4 regions of the Desulfosarcina variabilis str. Montpellier genome follow, and region 3 is predicted to be linked to each of the others. Evidence: riboswitches for the same ligand, from Rfam matches in the RefSeq annotation. Region 3 holds a riboswitch; each other region holds the start of a gene.
The links. A riboswitch is a leader RNA that binds a small molecule or an ion and turns the genes downstream of it on or off. The one in region 3 is predicted to bind cobalamin.
Positions count from the first base shown of each region.

Region 1: another riboswitch for cobalamin. It lies ahead of Dvar_RS37910 (hypothetical protein); the one in region 3 lies ahead of Dvar_RS32065 (MFS transporter).
Region 2: another riboswitch for cobalamin. It lies ahead of Dvar_RS24170 (sirohydrochlorin cobaltochelatase); the one in region 3 lies ahead of Dvar_RS32065 (MFS transporter).
Region 4: another riboswitch for cobalamin. It lies ahead of Dvar_RS37305 (TonB-dependent receptor); the one in region 3 lies ahead of Dvar_RS32065 (MFS transporter).

Region 1 is NZ_CP159846.1:8,395,333-8,400,363, reverse strand. It holds gene Dvar_RS37920 (2-hydroxyacyl-CoA dehydratase) at 1-50, opposite strand, end outside; gene Dvar_RS37915 (4Fe-4S binding protein) at 58-1,014, opposite strand; gene Dvar_RS37910 (hypothetical protein) at 1,011-2,048, opposite strand; cobalamin riboswitch at 2,160-2,367, opposite strand; gene Dvar_RS37905 (DNA-3-methyladenine glycosylase I) at 3,005-3,448, opposite strand; gene Dvar_RS37900 (TatD family hydrolase) at 3,708-4,505, shown strand; gene mtgA (monofunctional biosynthetic peptidoglycan transglycosylase) at 4,514-5,031, shown strand, end outside.
Region 2 is NZ_CP159846.1:5,338,889-5,343,919, reverse strand. It holds gene Dvar_RS24175 (hypothetical protein) at 1-210, shown strand, start outside; gene Dvar_RS24170 (sirohydrochlorin cobaltochelatase) at 838-1,722, opposite strand; cobalamin riboswitch at 1,846-2,036, opposite strand; gene Dvar_RS24165 (AbrB/MazE/SpoVT family DNA-binding domain-containing protein) at 2,333-2,716, shown strand; gene Dvar_RS24160 (SDR family oxidoreductase) at 3,093-3,974, opposite strand; gene Dvar_RS24155 (alpha/beta fold hydrolase) at 3,971-4,837, opposite strand; gene Dvar_RS24150 (hypothetical protein) at 4,868-5,031, opposite strand, start outside.
Region 3 is NZ_CP159846.1:7,085,350-7,090,380, reverse strand. It holds gene Dvar_RS32080 (adenylate/guanylate cyclase domain-containing protein) at 1-143, shown strand, start outside; gene Dvar_RS32075 (lipid A deacylase LpxR family protein) at 162-1,253, shown strand; gene Dvar_RS32070 (class I SAM-dependent methyltransferase) at 1,277-1,867, shown strand; cobalamin riboswitch at 2,096-2,281, shown strand; gene Dvar_RS32065 (MFS transporter) at 2,401-3,663, shown strand; gene Dvar_RS32060 (hypothetical protein) at 3,672-3,815, shown strand; gene Dvar_RS32055 (TonB-dependent receptor) at 3,824-5,031, shown strand, end outside.
Region 4 is NZ_CP159846.1:8,252,570-8,257,600, reverse strand. It holds gene Dvar_RS37310 (DUF4198 domain-containing protein) at 1-780, opposite strand, end outside; gene Dvar_RS37305 (TonB-dependent receptor) at 797-3,004, opposite strand; cobalamin riboswitch at 3,249-3,456, opposite strand; partial or broken gene Dvar_RS37300 (TonB-dependent receptor) at 3,661-5,031, opposite strand, start outside.

The DNA of each region.
Region 1 (5,031 bases), 1.3 Mb from region 3:
CTTTTCAGCAGACGCCGGGATCGTTTATCCGCCATATCACTGAGTTTCATTTTTTTATCATCCCTTTTCAGCTTGATTTGCAGTTATGTCAAGGCAGCGCTTGGCGAAAAATTTGTCGGGTGAGGACTGGTAAATGGTTTTGCCCAGATATGTGGCTTTCAGGGCGCCTTCTTCAGGGCAATTTTCTACACATTTCAGGCACAGCATGCATTCGGATGTAGTGACATCCACTTTCCCTTGGGATCGAAAGACCTCCATGATTTCCGAAGGACAGACGTTGTAGCAAATTTCACAACGGGTGCAGGCCGCGTCGTTTTTCTTGAGTTTGAGGAAACTGATTTTACGGTACCACCCAAGAATCAGGCCCAAGGGGCAGAAACTGCACCAGAAGCGGCGTTTGATCAATGCTCCGAGAAGGGCCACGATGGAAAAACCCAATCCTAAAATGGACATCACCACATGCGTGCCATTCTCATAGTTGACTGATATCCGGTCCGGGTTGCCCACGCATAGCGGCAGGATATACTTGCCCGGGCAAAGCTGGCAGAACGGAATCTGCAGCCCCAGGGCCACGGCCGGGCACATCACCGGAAAGGCCACCCATAAAGGCAGGAGTAGGGCGACCGCGAGAAAGGCCCATTTGATCCAGGCCAGGCTGCGGCGCAGTTTTTCAGAGAAACGCACATATCCCAGGCCGGCAGCCTGCCTCAGGCGGTCGAGCAGGTCCTGGACGAACCCCAGCGGGCACACCCAGCCGCACCAGGCCCGGCCGATGATGATGACTAAAAGCGAGAAGTAGATAAACTGAATCAGTAAAATGAACATGCTTTCCCAGGTGAACAGGCCCAGGGTCCGTTGCAGGGTCAGCATGAAGCAGGTACCGGCCCGGGCGCGCACCCAGCAACAGGAAAAAGTCGGCAGAAAATAACCAAAATATAATCCGCCGTAGGCGCCAAAGAGCAGGATGACAAAGGCGGCGGTCAGGATGGTCCAGCGCAGGGTGGATATTTTCATGGCAGATCCTTTTGAATTTTGTGATTTTCAAATACGATCAAGGCTTGACGGTCCCGGCGCCGGCGTCGGCGGGTCAGGCCGGCCACCATCAGCAGCGTAACGCCGGTGCCGATGATAGACCAGAAGGCAAATCCCATGGCCTTGGATCGCCATTCAGGCTGGTTCCGATAAACAACCGTGGGCAGGGTTGCGACGTAGTAGGTGTTCTTCTCACGATCGTGGTGGGTCGCTGTGTAGAGGTAATTTTGCCATTCGTGCTGGGAAAATCGATCATCGGTAGGCATGATTTCGAATTTGCCGGCCTTGTCGGTTACAACGGTTTTCCCCCACTGGCTGCCTTCGGTGGTTACCGTGACGGTTGCCCCAGGCAGGGGGCGGCCCTGGTATTTGACCATCATTTCATAGGTGTTGTGAGGCATCTGCATGCTGCCGCCAAATTTAGATTTGGCCGTATTGATGGCCGGTCCGATTTCAAGGGGCATCTTCTCGCCATCGTCGAAAAAAACCACCGAGGCGCGTCCCATTCGGCCGCCATGCCTGCGATGAACGACTATGTGTTTGGCGCAAAGAAAGACGGATTCGTTGATACCGTCGGCGTCCACGTCACGTTCTCCCAGGGGAATGCGGGCGCCGAGTAGGTATCGACCCATAAGTTTTTTGTCTTTGGGAAGGCTGACGCTGTCATCTTCTGTGGTCATAGAAGGAACTTGGGAGATGTCTCCGTTGGGATCGCGTACCAGGATGCTGGCTTGCCCCAGGTAACGCCTATCCAGTTTTTGCATATCGCCGATATTGCCTGAAGGGGGCAGCGCATTGATCGTCAGAAACTTGGCCGCCTTGCCGGCATCCATGTTCTGACGGCGAATTTTTCTGATTGTTCGCCAGTCGAAACGTTCCAGATCAAAACGACGGATGTAGCGCTCTTCATCCATAAGTTTCCAGTAAGCAATGGGTACGGTGCTGTCGGCAAGGCTGATGTCAGGGGCACCTATAAAAACGGCCATGGCCAATACAATCGCGATACAAATTTTCATCTCAATGTTCTCCCCAAAAAAAATCCCCGCGCCTGTTAAAACGCGGGGATACCGTTTTTTATCCCGAACCGAACAACTATATTTGAGTAAAACACCATCCTCCACGTTGGGTTTTACCGATTCATCAAAGGCAGGTCTTCTGGTTTCATCCAACTACTGGCCGCCTTCCCGTTCGAGAATAATCGAACAGTGGCGTCTTGGCCAACAGCGTTGTTTCCAGCGTTCGCGGAAACATGGATGTCACAGCGGCGGGACCACTCCCGATTTGCACGGGATTCCCTATTAAGTCCTGATGGACACCTTTGATTGATAAAATAGACGAACTTTACTCCATAGCGATATTTTCTTTTGGTTGTCAAGTAGTTTTTTTGAGCTTTTACTCGGTAATATGCCGAATTATTCGCATTGCCAATACGAACATTGAGTCTTAAATGAAGGATCATCGCACAAGTCCTTTAAAGACCGAAAAAGTCTCAAAACAGGCTCCCTGATGCCGGCGTTTCAATTTAGGCATCACGACAAGCTGTCGCTATTCGACGGTTCGAAAAGATGTCACCCCAATGTTGCAAAAGTGGGGCAAACACAGCTATTTTGCGGAATCGCGCAGTGTTATTGCAAACCGGTCGATAAAGCTGGGTGCTACCAATTTGCCTTCATGGCGTGCGTTGTTATTGCGGTGGTTTTTCTAACTTTTTGAGAAAGGCATTTTCGAAATGCCGGTGAGATTTCTCTAATTTTCTGGTAACATCTTATATTGTCGGTGGCCCTTTATTGTCAAGTTCTTTCCAAAGACAGACAGAGTAACCGAATTTTACGAGTTCGTCAGACTTTGACGGACGCTGCGTTGGAGAAAAGGCCCTTCGACATTGGCATGTATATTATTGATTCGATGGACGTGCGGAATCGAATACCGGGCGATGCCGGGGCTGCCGGTAGGGGCACGGCGCGCCGTGCCCTTACGATACCATGAGTTCTTTATGCCGGAAGCAACTTACCAGGTGATCGTTGACCACCCCGGCGGCCTGTAAAAAAGAGTAACAGATGGTACTGCCCGCAAAGCTGAATCCTGCTTTTTTCATGGTTTTGCTGACCGTGTCGGAAAGCACGGTTGTCACCGGAACCGCGTCGGCAGTGCGCCAATGGTTGTGAATGACCCGACCCTCGGTAAATGCCCAGATAAACGCGTCAAAGGATTCATGTTTTTCCTGAAGCCTTAAAAATGCACGGGCGTTGGTAACGGTAGCCCGGATCTTGAGCCGATTACGGACGATCGCCGGGTTGATCATGGCTTTGGCGATAGCCGCCTCGGACATGGTCGCCACCTGGCATGGATCGAAATCATATTTTAAATGCGGTCGGCAAGGTTGGCACCTATCGTGTTGAATGCTATATTTATGCAACTATTGGGTTTCGTTGTATTTGTCTCATGGCCAATGGACAGCTTGTTTTTGTGCATGCCGCCGTTAAAATGTCAAGCCTTTGGCCTCGTTCAATGGATGGCGTTTTGCGGGAATTTGTGTTTTATTAACCTCAACCTTGATTTTCAGCATGTTCTGGATGCCGGATCAAGTCCGGCATGACGTGCCTGGCACTTTTTACGCGTTCATCAGCATCGGGTTTGACGACAATTCGGCAAATCATTCCGGGAAGGTTTTTATTATGTCGTTACCTGCAACAATGATCGATAGTCATGTTCACCTGGATCTGATCGTGCGCCACCACCCTCACCGCATTCAATGGCTCATGGACAAGGGCTGCGGTGTGGTGTCATGGGCTTATTTTGAAGGCGTACAATCGGTTTCCCATTTCAAGGAATGTCTTGAGGCCAAGGCCCGCTGCATCCATGAGCAGTCCGCATCGGGGCTGAGATGTCATTTTCTCGTCGGTGTTCATCCCCGTTCCATCCCACCGGACCTGAAGCCTGAGCAAGTTAAAGGATTGCTTGAAGCCCATTTGCAGGATCATTTGTGCCTGGGGATCGGTGAGATCGGCCTGGAAACAGGCAATGCACAGGAAAAGGAAGTACTTCTCGCCCAGCTCGAACTGGGACGATCGCTGATCACGCGTGGTGCCGTGGTGGGGGTTCACACGCCCCGATCCAATAAGCCGGCAATCACGCAAACCACCCTGGATCTGTTGCGTGGATTTTCTGATCTTGCCGACACATTGGTTGTGGACCACTGCACCGATGATACCATCGGTGCGGTTCTTGATGCCGGTTTTTGGGCCGGCGTGACACTGAGCACCGTCAAGACCTCCTGGGATGGGTTGAAACAGATTGTGGCGGACGAGGCCAAGCGGATTGAACGGATTATGGTCAACACCGATTCGGGAACTGAATTTTTTGAAGACCTGGTGCGTGGTCGTCAAAATGAGGATTTTCCTGAAAATATTCGTGAGCGTCTGTTTGAGGGGACGGCAGCACAGTTTTTTGCCTTTCCCGACCGCATGGGCTGATATTCATCATGCTGACCAAGAAAGAGAAAACCACACGACCATCAACATTTGGGGGACGACTGCGGCGGTTCGTTCTCATTACCATTGCGGCGTTTTTGGTTCTGACGCTGGCTGTGGTGTTGCTGTTTCGCTGGGTTCCTCCGCCCACCACGGCGTTTATGATCAGAGAGCGCATGGTCGGGGTAAAAATCGATTACCAATGGGTACCCATAAGCCGCATCTCTCCCTATGCCGCCCTGGCGGTTATCGCTTCCGAGGATCAGAATTTCTTCAAGCATTGGGGGCTGGATCTCAAGGCCATTGCCGATGCCGTCCAAGAGAATCAGCATCGTAAAACTCCCCGGGGGGCCAGTACGATCAGTCAACAGGTGGTAAAAAACCTGTTTTTATGGCCGGGCCATAGCTATGTCAGAAAAATCATGGAAGCCTATTTTACCATTGTAATGGAACAGCTGTGGCCCAAACAGCGAATTTTGGAGGTCTATTTAAACATTGCCGAGATGGGCAATCGTGTTTTCGGTGTAGA
Region 2 (5,031 bases), 1.7 Mb from region 3:
TACCTTACGGCCAAGCGAGAGGTTTTTAAAACATTTTACGCGAAGCTGAAGAATTTTGACTTTCACGCCAGCGGACAACGAACTGATCCCTATGTCGGTGTTACCAGCCCAATTGTAAATAATGACGTCAATAATTTGAAAAGCATCCGCAGTTGGCTGGATTTGATTGCGGATATTAGAAATACTAACACGATAAACAACGCCCATTGAAATTGGATCAACGAGAAAAAAAGCGGATCCTATCTATTGTGTTTAACCTTAAGTTGAGTAAAAAAACGATTCGATGCATTTGCCCGCGATGCGGTCAATACCATCTCGTGCATATGCTGTGGACCGGACGGGGGACTCCGCGAAAGTATTGCCCGACTTGTAAACCACTGGTCGGGCTTTACGATGAAGCATCGTTATATGAAGTTGGAGGCCGGGATTCAATCCACATCAGGAGAAAAGGGAATCAGTTCCAAGACGATTAAGACGCAAACAAATGATAAAACGATAGGAGAACTGTCCTGGGATTTCAGGGTGCAGGAAAAAAATAATTACACCAGATTGCGCCGGATTTGCGTCCGTCTACAAGGCGCATCTGCCGGTGCATATTTAGAATCTGTGCCGGTGGATGGAACGCCGTAGACGGGCGCAAGGACAAGCAAAATGGAGCAATTATTTTTTTTCTGCGCCCTCAGTCACCGGCCACCATTGATTGAATGGTGTCCAGTGACTGAAGGATGGCAGGGAAAATTGCTTCTTTTCCAGATAGAGACGGAACGCTCTTTTTCAACTACTGTGTCAATAGGAAACAGACAACAAAAAATCGGACTGGAAAGACTTTTCAGGAAATTACTTGAAATGATTTAATGGCCCGCCAACATGATCCACCCAGATATCGATGAAGTCATCATACTCTGCCGTTCCCTTGAGGATGGTCTCACATTTGAAACCGGCTTTGGTTAAAACTGATTTCCAGGAATCATCCTCAGCACCGGCCATGTCGTTTTTGGCATGATCACCGGCAACGGACATCAATGGCATGAGGTACACTTTTTTTATCTTATTTTGCTTCAATAAATCGGAGATCAAATCAATGCCGGGATAGCCTTCCACGGTACCGACGAAAATGTTTGGGTCCTTGAGTTGCAGCTGGAACATCAAGGCCGCGTAAAAAGCGTTGGACGGGTGATGGGTGCCATGTCCCATCAGTACTACTGCTTCTTTGGCTTTGCGGTTTTTGGGAATGCTTTTAAAAATGGCATCCACGGTGCGTTGCATGTCTTCCTGGGTGGCCATTAGCGGATAACCAAGGATGACTCGCTGGAAAGCACCCATTTGCTTGAATGCACCCACGGTGCGGCGTAAATCGTGATATTCTTCTCCCGCGATGGTGTGCAGGGATTGAACCGCCACATGGGTGAATTTCTCATCCTTCATTTTGGCCAGGGCGACTGCCGGGGAGTCCAAATGCTTGCCTTGTTTGGCCAGTTTCTCACGGATAATATGCGATGTATAGGCCCAATAGACGGGAATGCCAGGATAAGCCGCCTTGACCTTCTTGTCGATGTTGTCGAATGATATCTGGGCGGATGCTTCGCTGGATCCGAACGCCACAAGAAGGATGCCTACCTTTTTCTGAGCATTTCCTCCATGGTCAGCCGAAGCATATCCCGTTACGGAAAACACGAACAACATCAACGCCGTCATCATCAAAAACCACTTCACTGTTTTCACAACGTTACCTCCTTTGAATTGTGTATCAATAAAAAACCCTTCACGCGTTTCATCATCGCGGGAAGGGCTGCACCCAGCTTTGCTTGACCCCTGTATCAATAGCCACCGGCCCAAAATATCGTGGGCGTGGCTGACGGCAAAACCAGGTATTCTGACTTACGGATCAATCTACTTTCCGCGCCTTCCCGCCTCGTCCAATTCGGCAGTGGCTGATTGCGGATTTCGTCCCCGAACACAGCGGCGGGACCGTCCCCGATTCTAACGGGGTTTCCTGTTGCGTATGTCTTACATGCGCTTTGCCTTCGTCTTTTTTAGCAGACCAAAGCGCAAAGTCAATGGCTTTTGGATCCGGCTGCAGGGTGCCCGCATGTGGAATCTCTTTTCTAATTTTTTTTTGAATGCGATTATGATGAATGTCAAATGTCCAATGAAAAATGCCAAATAGTGGTATGCTGTCTACTTTTAATCGATGCGATCCTTTATTTTATGTTTCGCTAACACTATCGCGCTTGAAACAATGATCGAAATGAATTATTATTACTTCAATTGTTTCATACCTATCGCATAGTGCAAATTTCAATCAGTAAATAAAATAAACGAGGTGTTTGACGTGCAAAAGAAACTGGTAGAGCATAATGCTCTGGTTCAGGCTGTTGAAATGGGATTGCCGAAATTTGAGATTATGGAAAAGTTTGGTATTAAAAGCCCGGGGGCTCTAAAGATTGCGTATTTTGATGCTTTGGTTGCTTTAGATAAAATTAAGAATATAAAGAAGGGACGCAAGTCGGAAAAGGTTGATAATAAAATACGCATCAATAGCCGGGGCAGTATCGTCATCCCCAAAAAATTGGTTGAGACGCTTGAATTGGGCAATTCGGATACTTTTGAAGTCCTGAAAGATGGTAATGGAATATTGCTGAAAAAGGTAAAAAAAAGGGCGAAAACGATTCTCAGAAAAGCAGCGGGTCATTCCGCAATTGTATCCTTGAAATAGAACTTAAATGTAGGTCTATCTCCGTTCTATAGACAAAATAATAGTAACTTTTTCCAACCAATTCGTCTCACAAGACGGCCATTTGTTTGTGGAAAATATCATGGTTCCCCGGAAGATATAAAAAGGCATTTCAAAATAGCTGATAAATGATTTGAGTTCGTTCCACTGCGTAAATCGTTCTGCTTCGTTTTTTGTGTATCCTTCGATCAAGCCACCAACTGAAATGAAAAATTCAGGCCTCAGAGGATTGAGTTTGTGGGCCGCGTCAGGAAAAACGTCTGGCCGATGCCTTCCTGTTGATTAAAAATGGTTAAGGATCGGAAATTTTATAAATTGACCAAAATTGCTTGTTCTTGCGCCCGTCTTCGGTGTTGCATCAATGTCTACATACTTCGAGTAAGCATTCCAATTCCTCTCGAATCGGTCTGGGACAAAAGCCCATGGCATTGGCCCGATGGCTGTCAAGACAAACATCGGGGGGACGTTTGGCCGGCATTTCGATGTCCTTTTGCCTGCAAGAAATGATAGTGGACCGAGGAACGCCCAGCACATCCGCCACCAGGCATCCGAATTCATATCGACTGATACACGTCGGGCCACCCAGATGGATAATTGGCGGCTGTGCCTGCAACGCGATCATCAATCCATGTGCAGCCGACCTTCCGCTTATGGGGGTCCGATATTCGTCAATGAACAGTTTTGGCTGCGGTCCTTCTGATAAGGCGCGGATCAGGGACTGGAGATAGTTTTTTGCGACCGGTCCCGGATCTCCGAACATCAACGGCAGACGGCAGATAACGGTACTCGGATATACGTTTTTCATCCCATTTTCCGCCAGGACTTTCTGCTCGCCATAATGGTTTACCGGACACGGTGTGTCATCCTCGGTATAGGGGGCGTCGGTTCCATCGAATACCAGGTCGGTTGATGTGAAGACGCATGGAATGTCTGCCTCGGCGCATAGCCCGGCCAAATGGATGGACGCCTGCGTATTGATCGCACTGGTTTGTGCGGGGGTTTGTTCACAAACATTGGGATCAGATATCGCCGCGGTGTGGATAACGGCATCGGGCATGATGTCAAGGAAACACTTTTTTAGGTCCGGGTAACGGGAAATGTCCGTTCGAAGGATGCTTGCGCCAGAAATGGCCACGGGATGGCTCAGGCAGATACCGTAAACATCCCAATGGCGCATTGCATGGTGAATGACATGCCAACCCAGAAATCCACTTGCACCAGTAACGAGTAGTTTTTTCATTGTTGGATGGATCGAACAAAATCAAAAATAATTTCCAATATTTGCTTTGATTTCTCCATGGGAACCAAGTGGCCGGCGCCGGCAATGCGCTGGAATCGCCCATTGGGAAACTGGGAGGCGGCCGCGGCAAGGTCGATATGTTGCCGGTTGGTGCTTTGACCACCTTCGATGACCAGAACCGGGCACTTGATTTTGGACATCAAGGGCCAGGGATCATGGGATTTGTCACCCATGTAAATCGCTGCCTCGCGGGGCGGTGGACAGGTCAGTTCAAGGCCTCCATCTTTATCTGCCATGGTGCCGTGTTCTATGTAAAGATCGAGAAATTCATCTTCCCAGTTGGCAAACAGCGGTTTGGTCTTCAGATAGGCCTTGACATCCGCCGCGCTGTCCCAGTGATTTCGACGCTTCAAAGACTTGGACGCCAGCGGGTGATCTTCGGGACCCAAATCCATTCGATAATAATCCTCAGGGAAAAAGATTGGCTCGATCAGGATCATTCCCGATGCATTGAGGCCAAACACAGCCTGGGCATAGGTCATCACGGTTCCTCCCATGGAATGCCCGATTAAGACCGGCCGGTCGACCTTCAGTTGATAGCAAAGCTTGGACAGGTCTTCGGCAAGCAGCATCCAGTCCAGGCCACCACTATCAATGTCCGCGATTCGATGGTCGCAAAAATAGGGCGCAATTACCCGATGCCTGTCTGCCAGTGCGCCCGCAATCGGGTGCCATAGCCAAGGCAGAAAACCGGTGGCATGGAGCATCATGAGCGTCGGTTGGGAGCCTTCATAACGTAGGTATTGCAGATTTGTATCACCGATATTTTCTGAGAAAATTTTGGGCTTTTGGAGGGGCATCATCAATTTCCAACCCTTCAAGAAGAGACATCATCATGCCGCTTGCGACCGTTCGCTCGGCGGACGCTCATAGGCATCCACCAAATCCTGCCAGGCCTGCCTGTAAACGCGCACCCCCTCGGCTAATTTTGGAATGGCACGGGATGCCACGCTGTCGTATCGATTGCGATCCATTGGGTTGACGTTTTCGTAACGGA
Region 3 (5,031 bases):
TTGCGCTACAAGATGAAATCGCCACTGCTATCATTGAAAGATTACAGGATAGGAAAATCTTATCGATCCGAAACGGGAAAAGCCCGAATATCGGAATCAATGACACAGGTCCGCTGTTCAGTGATGGTGTTGTTATCGAATAACGAGTTGAACGAGAGAAAATGGTTAAAATATTACAGTCTCTTTTTGCCGGTTTTTTGTTCCTGCTTGCCTACAGGATGCTTTTTGCCGGTGATTTCAACATAAACAGCATCTATAACAAGGCTACGCTACGCTTTGAAATAGATAACGACGCCGTCTGGAAAAAAGATAGTGATTTCACCAATGGCTGGAGCCTGCAATACCACAGTGTCCGTTATGCCTCCTGGGAAGAGACCGGGGCGCCGGGATGGTTAACGTGGATGGGCAGACATTTTCCCGGCCTGGGCGATGACAACTCGATTGTCGGTTACAGCCATGGCATCGGACAAAATATGATTACTCCTGGCGATCTGACAAATTCTGAACCGTTGGAAGGAGACCTGCCATATGCAGGTACGTTGACATATTCCTTGAACTGGCAGTGTTATAACCAACAAACCGCTCGGACGTTTCAGGTATCTGTTGGCATACTCGGAACCGAATCGCTGGCAGGTGAATTCCAAAATTATGTACATGATGATTTATCCATGGGCGATGACCCACAAGGCTGGGAGACCCAGCGAGATACCGAACCGATCATTAACTTCGGCTATGCTTATATCCGGCTCCTGGCCGATATGGGCACCTACACGAACGACTGGGCCGGGCAGATTTTCCTGGCACCGATGGGTTACTTCGGCAATCTGATTACAGGCGTCGATCTGGTTTTGGGATTACGATTGGGTTGGAATATTCAGGAGGGTTTCAATGTTTTTCCGGCCCCCCCCGGTTATGGATTTTTTGGAAGCCATCTGGTTCCCAAACCAGAGACGGCATCGCCGCATTGCGTGGAACTGGTTCTGACCTGCAAATCAATGGCAATGATATATTCGGCCTTTTTCGATGGAAGCGTCATAACCGATGATGATCGTGACGTTGACCGGGAGACGTTTGCCTTTGCCGGAATGATCGGACTCAATTACTATTATTACAAGATGTTTTCCATTCGGATCGCAATACTTCATGAAACTGATATGTTGGTTGAGGATTCGCTGCCGGTTGGTCAGGCCGGAAAGGATAACACGGGAACGGATAATTCCTATGGGGCGTTATTACTCGATTTTTATTTTTAACATATAGGACAAACATCGTGAACATGAACAAGCATACTGATAGAAATCACCATTCCCAAGGAACAGGTAGGGGACCGAGTAGTTTTTGGATGCACGATTCAAATGTTGTTTTCGATGCCCTGGCACTGAAACCGGGCGATGCGTTTCTCGATCTTGGTTGCGGCCCGGGTGATTATGCGATGGCCGCGGCCCGAATCGTGGGCCCATCAGGAACGGTTTTGGCCTTTGATAAATGGCCGTACCTTATCGACGGATTGAAGGATGAAGCGGCTTCCCTGGGGATCGATAACATCCAGGCCTTAGGCGGCGACATCACCCAGGCCCTGCCTATCGCGGACCACTGTATCGACTGCTGTATGCTCGCCACCGTCCTGCATATTTTCGGTTTGCCCATTGCCAGGAAAACGCTTTTCCGGGAAGTCCAACGGATTTTAAAACCCTCAGGAAGACTGGCCATCATCGAGAGCAAAAAAGAGGACCAACCGTTCGGCCCGCCGCTGGAGGCGCGGATTTCCCCCGGGGAACTCGAGGCCTCACTGCACCTGCTGGGCTATAGAAAAATCAATTACCGGGAGTTTGAATATACCTATTTGATTCAATTCGATGTGACCTGAAAGAGGACTGCACTTGACTGTGCCGTGGCCATAAAAAAAGGTGCACGGATCAAAAGACATCATACTAAAACTTGTGATAGCAATTCCGAGTTAAGGGTGCAGGAAAAAAATAATCACACCAGATTGCGCCGGATTTGCGTCCGTATACAAGGCGCATTCGCCGGTGCATATTAGGAATCTGTGCCGGCGGATGGAACGCCGTAGACGGGCGCAAGGACAAGCAGGATGGGGTAATTATTTTTTTTCTGCGCCCTAACCACGCAGTAAACGGGAAAACGGTGTGAATCCGTTGCGGAACCGCCGCTGTAACCAGGGACGAACGTCGACAGGATGCCACTGCCTTGACAGGTGGGAAGGCGCGGCCAGTAGGACGATCTGGGAGCCAGAAGACCGATTGGTGTAGTTGAACCATATATAAAGCTCATTTTTCCCACGCGGATTCGTGGGACTGCGAAATAGTCTGGTGGATGAAAACGGTATCCCCGATGCGAATGTTCAGTGTCGGGGATTTTTTTTACTCAATGAGTGCATCAATGAACACCTTCACAAATGTGATCGCAAATGGTCATGCCAACGGTCCGATGTTTCGAAAACTGGGGCTTTTGTTCCTCATGTATATTTCACAGAAAATTTTTCTGTGTTTCAACTGGACTCTGCTGCCGATTCTGCTGCGTCAACAGGGAATCAGCCTTGGCTGCATAGGACTTGCCGTGCTGGTGTTCAGTCCTTGGGCGCTCAAGTTCTTGTATGCATCACTGGTCGACCGTATTTATTCAGTTTCCATTGGAAAACGTAAATCATGGATTATGCCCTTGCTGGTCGTCTCCTTGCTTGCCATGCCCCTGCTTTCTCTGGTTTCCCCTCAAGACCATTTGAATATTCTCTTGCCTGCCGTATTTGTCATGAATTTCATTTTTGCCACGGTGGATATCGCCGTTGACGGTTATGCGACCGATATCCTGCTTCCCGGCGAACGGCCCTGGGGAAATACAATTCAGATCGCCGGGTACGTTCTTGGCTACATGATGGGGGCCGGTGTTTTTCTGATTTTTTATCAACAACAGGGCTGGGCGCTAACGGTGTGGGCAATTGCCGCGACACAGGCGCTGGTTATACTGCCGATTATTTTTCATCATGAGATGCCTCCCTGCACAGTGACCCCGGTCGAATCATTGACTTCAACAAGGGGGGTGCACAAGAGAAGCTTCTGGGCTTTTATCAATCAGCCGGCGAACCGCAGCTTTTTACTACTTGCTGCGCTGTTGGTGCTGATCGACCAGGGTGGTGCGCAGCTACGGTTAGCCATGCTCGTCGACAAGGGCGTGGAATCCGCCACCATTGGCCGGTTGAACATATGGTTCGGATCTCCCATGTGCCTGTTGGGCGCCATACTAGGCGGCGCGCTGCTGGGAAAAATAGGGTATCGCAGAATGCTGGTGCTGGGAGGGATGGCTGCCGTCGCGATGCATTGTTTTTCGGCCTTGATTGCGTATGGTTGTTTTTCAAGCTGGATGGGGTTCGGGATCATGCTGGGCGGCGAGAAACTCACGGCCGGCGTCATTACCTTTCTCACCTATAGCCTGATCATGATCTTGAGCACAGGGAATCGATCCGCAACGGACTACGCCATCCTGGGCAGTTTGGTTGCTCTTTTCGGGTTTGCCGTCAATCCAATGATGGGACGGATATGCGATTGGACAGGGTATTATTATCTCTATATTGGTCTTGGCGGTTTAAGCATGGCGGTAATTGTCGTGGGCTGTTGGCTGTTGGCCAGAATCATTGCAAGCGGGTAAAGATCCTTTTGGGGAAGAAGATAAACACAGGCCGGAAGATCACATTTCGTTACTACTACTACTACTACTACTACTACTACTACTACTACTACTACTACTACTACTACTACTACTACTACTACTACTACTACTACTACTACTACTACTGCTGAAGAGGAGAATGATGAAAAAAAATGGAAAAGTATGCGCACTCTTTATTTTATTCGTGATGCAGGTTTTTGACGACTCAATGGCGTCTGCTCAAGATACAATCGAACCAAAAGCATCCGGTGCAGTGCAATTGGAGTCCGTCACAGTCACAGCACAGAAAAGAGAGGAAAATCCACAGGAGATTCCCATCAGCATGGATGTTTTTTCCGATTTTGAACTTGAGGATGCAACCATCAGAAATGCGGTGGATCTGGTCAAATTTTCTCCTAATGTATTCATGAAGCAGAGCCACGTCGAACACGCACTGGTGATCAGAGGCATTTCCTCTTTTACGTCGTCAACCTATTCGCCGGCCGGCTTTTATGTTGATGACGTCAGTTATCCAATACACTACATGCAGAATGTGGCCCTTTTTGATCTCGAGCGGATTGAAATACTCAAAGGCCCTCAGGGGACCTTGTACGGAAAAAACTCCGAATCCGGCGTTGTCAATATCGTAACGAAGCAGCCTGGTGATGAATTTGAAGCAAAGGTTTCGGGGGAATATGTAAGCTACAACAGCTTCCGTTCCGGGGCAAGCATCAAGGGGCCGATCGCCCCGGAAAAGCTCTATCTGGGCGTGGCGGTCCAGTATGATGTGTCGGATGGATACACGGAAAACATATCCAATGGTGATGACACGGTGATGGATTGGGAGCATCTTAACGGACGCGCAACATTGCGGTGGACCCCCTCAATACCTTGGGATGTCGGTTTTATCGCGGATACGCAACACTACGATGACCATGGCGGAGGCTATCAATTCCTCAGCGGCCCGAATGCAACGGATTCTTTCGAGGTCCGTAAGGATACGGAAGAATATATAGAGCAGGACGGAAACAGTCAAACCTTGCGCATCAAATACGACACCGATGCGTTTGACGTCTTATCCATCTCCAGTGCCTTGTACCAGGCCTTGGACAAACAAAATGATTCAGATCTATGGGACAGCCCCGCGAATAGAAGGGAGAACATCTTCAAGATCAGGGAGCGCCAATACAGCCAGGAGCTGCGCATCGCCTCCGCCAGACGAGGGTCCTTTGAATGGCTGGCCGGTGTTTATGGATTTATTGAAGATACCACTTTCGACTATCAGTATGACATCGTTTCCAGCGCGATGACCTACATGCATCCGATCACAGACATCGAGGCATCTGGCTATGCCGCCTTCGGACAGGG
Region 4 (5,031 bases), 1.2 Mb from region 3:
GCGCACCTCGAAGGTCAGCGAGGTGGTGTAGGAGTACTCGTCCGCCTCTTCCGGCTTGGGGTAGGGCGCCTTGTGGTTGGCCTTGAGGACCCACACACCGGACTGCAGCATTTTTACTTCACCCTCGCCGTTCGAACCGGTGCGGGTGCTGTAGGCCCAGACATTGTCCTGAGAGAATCCCACGTAGGTGGCGTTGATATATTCGGCAACGGGTTTGCCCTGGTACAACAGCTTGAAGCGGAAATAATCACCGACCTTCAGACTGGCAGGGTTGACCAGAGGCACGATCTCGAGGGCATCGCCCACGGGCTTTAACATTGCCTGGCTGTCGGTAGGCGCACCCACATTGATGATAGCCTTGCCATACATCCCGGTGTAGCGTGAGTGAATTACGTTTTTAAGGCCTTTGCGGGACTGGTGTTTGTAGCCGTCCACGGTTTTGGTCGAAAAGCCTTCCTTGCGATTGACCATGGCCAGGTAGGTCCCTTGAGGTAGCGGGCGCTCGGATTCGTATTGAAAACTGTTGAATGGCTTGATGGCAATGGTCTTGCCCTGCGGGTCGATCATGCTGATGCCGCCGAGCATATCACTACCTTCCAGAATGTCGCCGACCGGATTGTAAAAGGCGTGTCCCCAGCCGACCGTGAAGCGGGCCGCTTGATTGGCCTTGGGAGTGTAGTCGTGGGCGTTGAGCCACAGGAAGTGGGCCTGGGCAACAGTAGTAAGCAGAAAAATTCCGGAAAACATACCGGCCAAGATACTGGGTTTCAAATAGCGCATGGGATTTCCTCCTTTGTTAGAAATTCATGGTCAGTCCGATTTCAAAATAACGGCCGGCGTAGGGATAATAGTTGGTGTCCAGGCTGCCGTCATCATTACGTGTGCCGTAGGAATTGGAGTAGTACGCATCCTTTTCGTCGGTCAGGTTCTTCACCAGGCCGTGGATGGTAATGTCCTGCCACTGCACCTGGCCGAGAGATCCGCCGTCGAAGGTGTAGGAAAGCTTGAAATCAAGGGTGGTCACCGACGGCTGGACGACGCGTTCTAAATAGTCGACATATTGATCGTCCACATAGGTGAGATTGAACCAAGCGGTCAGATGGCTGGTCGGATAGAGGTTAACCGTAGCCGTGACCTTATGTTCCGGAGTGCGTGAAAGTCTATATCCGTCAACCGAAATGCCTGTCCGATAATCATCCGCCGGGTCATCCGCCCAGACATAGGAACTGTAGACCGCCTCCGGGTCATCCCATTTTGCATTCATGTAGCCGTAGTTCACGCGGTATCCGAGCCAGTGCCAGGGCCTGCCATCCAGTTCGATTTCAATACCCTTGTGAACGGCTTTGCCCAGATTGACGGCACCGATAGAATTCCACTCTCCTCCTTCTTCATCAAATTTAGATTGAAAGATAAATTTATCATCGATGTCCATATAGTAAAGGGCGATGGAGTAGTTGAAAAATCGGCTTAATTGCTGTTTGAAGCCCACTTCGTAGGTGAGGATATCCTCTGGTTTTAGATTGCTGGGGTCATTTTCCGGATACTCGTCATTGGCCTGGGCCGACATGCGGGTGTAGTCGATGTTAGGATAAAAATAGGACTGGCTGACGGTGAAATAGAGATTATCCTGGCCGCTGAAACTATAGGCGGGGGAGACATGCCACGATGTTTCACGGTAGTTGTTTTCCACATCCGGGTCCTCCGGGTATTGATTCTCAAAGCAAAGCTGCACATCATCGTAACGCACGCCGGTCTGGAGACTGAAATGATCAAAAAGTCCCAGATCATTGACCAGGAAAACACTTTTTCGATCGATGGCAATATTAAGGTCGTATTGCTGGATTTCATCCTCCCGCCGTGTAGTGTCGTCCAGAAAGGGATAGGAGCGTACCTGATCATAGTCGTGACCGTCATACTCGACTCCCAGGGTCAGGGTGTCCCAATAATTGGCCCCGGAAAACTTATAGCCGCCGGAAACCTTGAATGTCAGTCGGTCTTCATCATAGTCACGCAGATAGCTGCTGGTGTCGTTGCCATCGGCGTAGGTCGGGTTGTTTTTGTTTTTTTGGGAGAGGTATTCTGTCTCATTATGCATGAAGCTGAGCAGGGATTTGGCGAACCAGTGTTCCTTCTCGGTATTAAACTCGGCGAACCCGTCGTATATCTCGATGTCGTAGTCATAAGGGCTCAAATTATAGGTGGGATCGTCCGGATCATTGGGCGGGGTGTTGTCACGCGGATCACGGTCCCATTGCCATTTTTTCAAACTGGTAAGGGAGTAATAATCCTGCTTCTGGTATCCCCCGCCGAAACCCAGCCGGGTCTCTTCGTCAAAGTTATACCCGGCCTTCAGATTGACGCCTTTGCGTTCGTCATCCGTGTGGCTGTAACCGTCGCCGCCCTGGTTGTTGGCGCTGATGCGATAGTCGATAGCCGACTGCCTGCCCCAAGCTGAGACATTCTCGCTATGAAGCCCCCATGAGCCGTATTGGGCCTTGATGCGCTGGCGATGACCGTCTTCCTTGGCCCGCTTGGTGGTGATGTAGATGATGCCCCGGGAGGGCTCGGCGAATTGAACGCCTGGTGTCTTGATGACCTGAATCTGTTCAACGTCGTCGATATCCACGAAACCAAGATCCCCATAGCCGATTCTGCCGATGGTGATTTCACGGCCATCCACGTAAACCGTGGCCCCTCTGGAGTGCGGATAGGCCGTGCCGCGAAAATTGTATTTGGGCGTGGCCGGATTGGTCGTGTCATTGGTGATGCCGGGCAGCCCGTTGATGACATCGGCCACGTTGGTATAGCCGCCTTTTTCAATGTCCTCGGCGGTGAAGATGTTGACTGTGCCGGGCGTGCTTAGCACCTTGACCTCGCTGGCGCTATCCGAGACCACCATCTCATCCAACACCGTTGTCTTTTCCTCGGCCATCCCCATCGTGGGCCAAATCAGCATCAGGATCAGCCCCAGCGTGGGCGCAGTGCGCCTGATCGTCATGTTCATTTTTTGCGTCCTTTCTATTTTTCGCAGCAGATTGAAAGAGAATTAAAGCCAACGTCGATTCCACATTGGGATCGGCTACAAGTTGAATTGTACCTCGGCAAAATAACTGCGTTCCCGGCCGATCTCGTAAGCGTAATATTCCTCGTCAAAAAAAATCCCCGCGTCCACTATTGGACGCGGGGATTCCGTTTTAAATCCCTTGTATAACATTATATTACCGCAATTTACCCCATCACCCGGGGGCGATCGCAGTCAATCGATGGGCAGGTCTTCTGGCTTCACACACTTCTCGGCGGTCTTCCCATTCAAGCGATGTCGAACAGTGACCCAAATTGCCGGAAAGCTCACTTTGATTATACCAAAGCATATGTGTTACAGCGGCGGGTCCGCTCCCGTTTCTCACGGGATTCCCTATTATGTCCAAAGCGGACACCCATGATTGGTGACGCGATTGTTCTACCAAAAATCAAACGCTGACACATAATAAAATTGGTTTTTAATTGTCAAGCGAAAAGATCAGTTCATAGTGACTAAATGTATCTGCTATTGACACCCATTTTTCTCTTCACGCAAAGCTTCAAAAGCATAAGAGGACTTGCTGGTAACCAGCGGAATATCCATTGATCATAGAGAAAAACGAGCATTATTATTGACGATCAGAACCTAAAGCACAAACCGGCGCCAAAGGTTCGGTCTGCCATCGGGAACCCCTCGGCGTTTTCATATTCTGAATCAAAAAGATTGTTCACATAGAGTGTTAAAACCGCATCCTTGATGAATCTGCGATTTTTAAAAAGCGTCTGTTCTATCCCAAAATCAAACACATGATACGCATCTATGGGATAGTCATAGCAGACCCAGTTCCCTGAGTTTGGTGGAACTTCTTCGTTGACATGAGAAATTTGTTCATCCTGGAATTTATAATCCAGCATAAGCAGGGTGTTCTCAAAAAGATTGTAGCGAACACCTGCGGTTACCCGGTTTTTGGCCCGATCTCCCAGCTCAGCGCCCTGCGGTTCCGGGCCCTTGCTCTCCCAGTCATGATAGGCGTAGCTGACATACAATGAGAGATCATCAAGAATATGCCCGTTGAGTTCTACCTCCACTCCGTTTTTATGTACCTTTTCAAGGTTCATCCGAGTATTGCCATAGATGGGAGGTGTACCCCCATATTTGCTATAGTTACGCGATACCACATAGTCTTTTATTTCATAGTGGAAAAAATCGACCTTGATGTTGATGTCTTGCCAAATTCTTCTTGAAAGGATGAAATCATAGCCAACGCCATGTTCGGGATCGACCTCGACCCCCACGCCCCCGGTTCAGACGATGCAATAGGATATCGGCGTCCATATCTTGCTGACACCAGCGGATATGGATGTGTCCCTTAACGCATCAGAAAGATCATCGAGTTCATAGGTGGCAAAAAATTTCGGTACCACCTGATCATAGTCCTTTGCGACAAAATCCTTCTGGACCTCAGGGTTCCTGTATTCCTGGGCCTTCTCGTTCCAATTCCTCCAGTTAATTTCAACCATCTCATATCTCAACCCTGGCATGGCGGAAAGGCGTGGAAAGATTTGCCATTTATCTTGAATATATAATCCGGACAGCGCGATGATTTTCTGATATTTTCCGCGGGATTCAGGCCGGTCCCAGGATGCCAGCCCGAGGTTTCTATATAGATTGTTCATGTCATAACCAAACGTTATGAGATGATCTTCAAAAAGCTGTATCTCATCCTGGATTCTTCCTCCCCACTCTCTCCATTTTTCATCTCTGGATGATACTCTTTCAATTCCTTGGGACTCATCATCTGCGTCGATATAATCCCATTTTTCGCCGGTATGATGCTGTTGGTGGTAATACGCTCCCAATGACCAGAGCCCAAAAGGCGTCGGTTGATTGTAATCCAGTCGAAAAGAATCGTCTTCTTTGTTCATGGCCGGGTTCTGCCAGGCTTCATACGACCGCCACACTGATGGTGTGACTGGATACCCGGCGTCATAGTCACTTCTTGAAGGGTC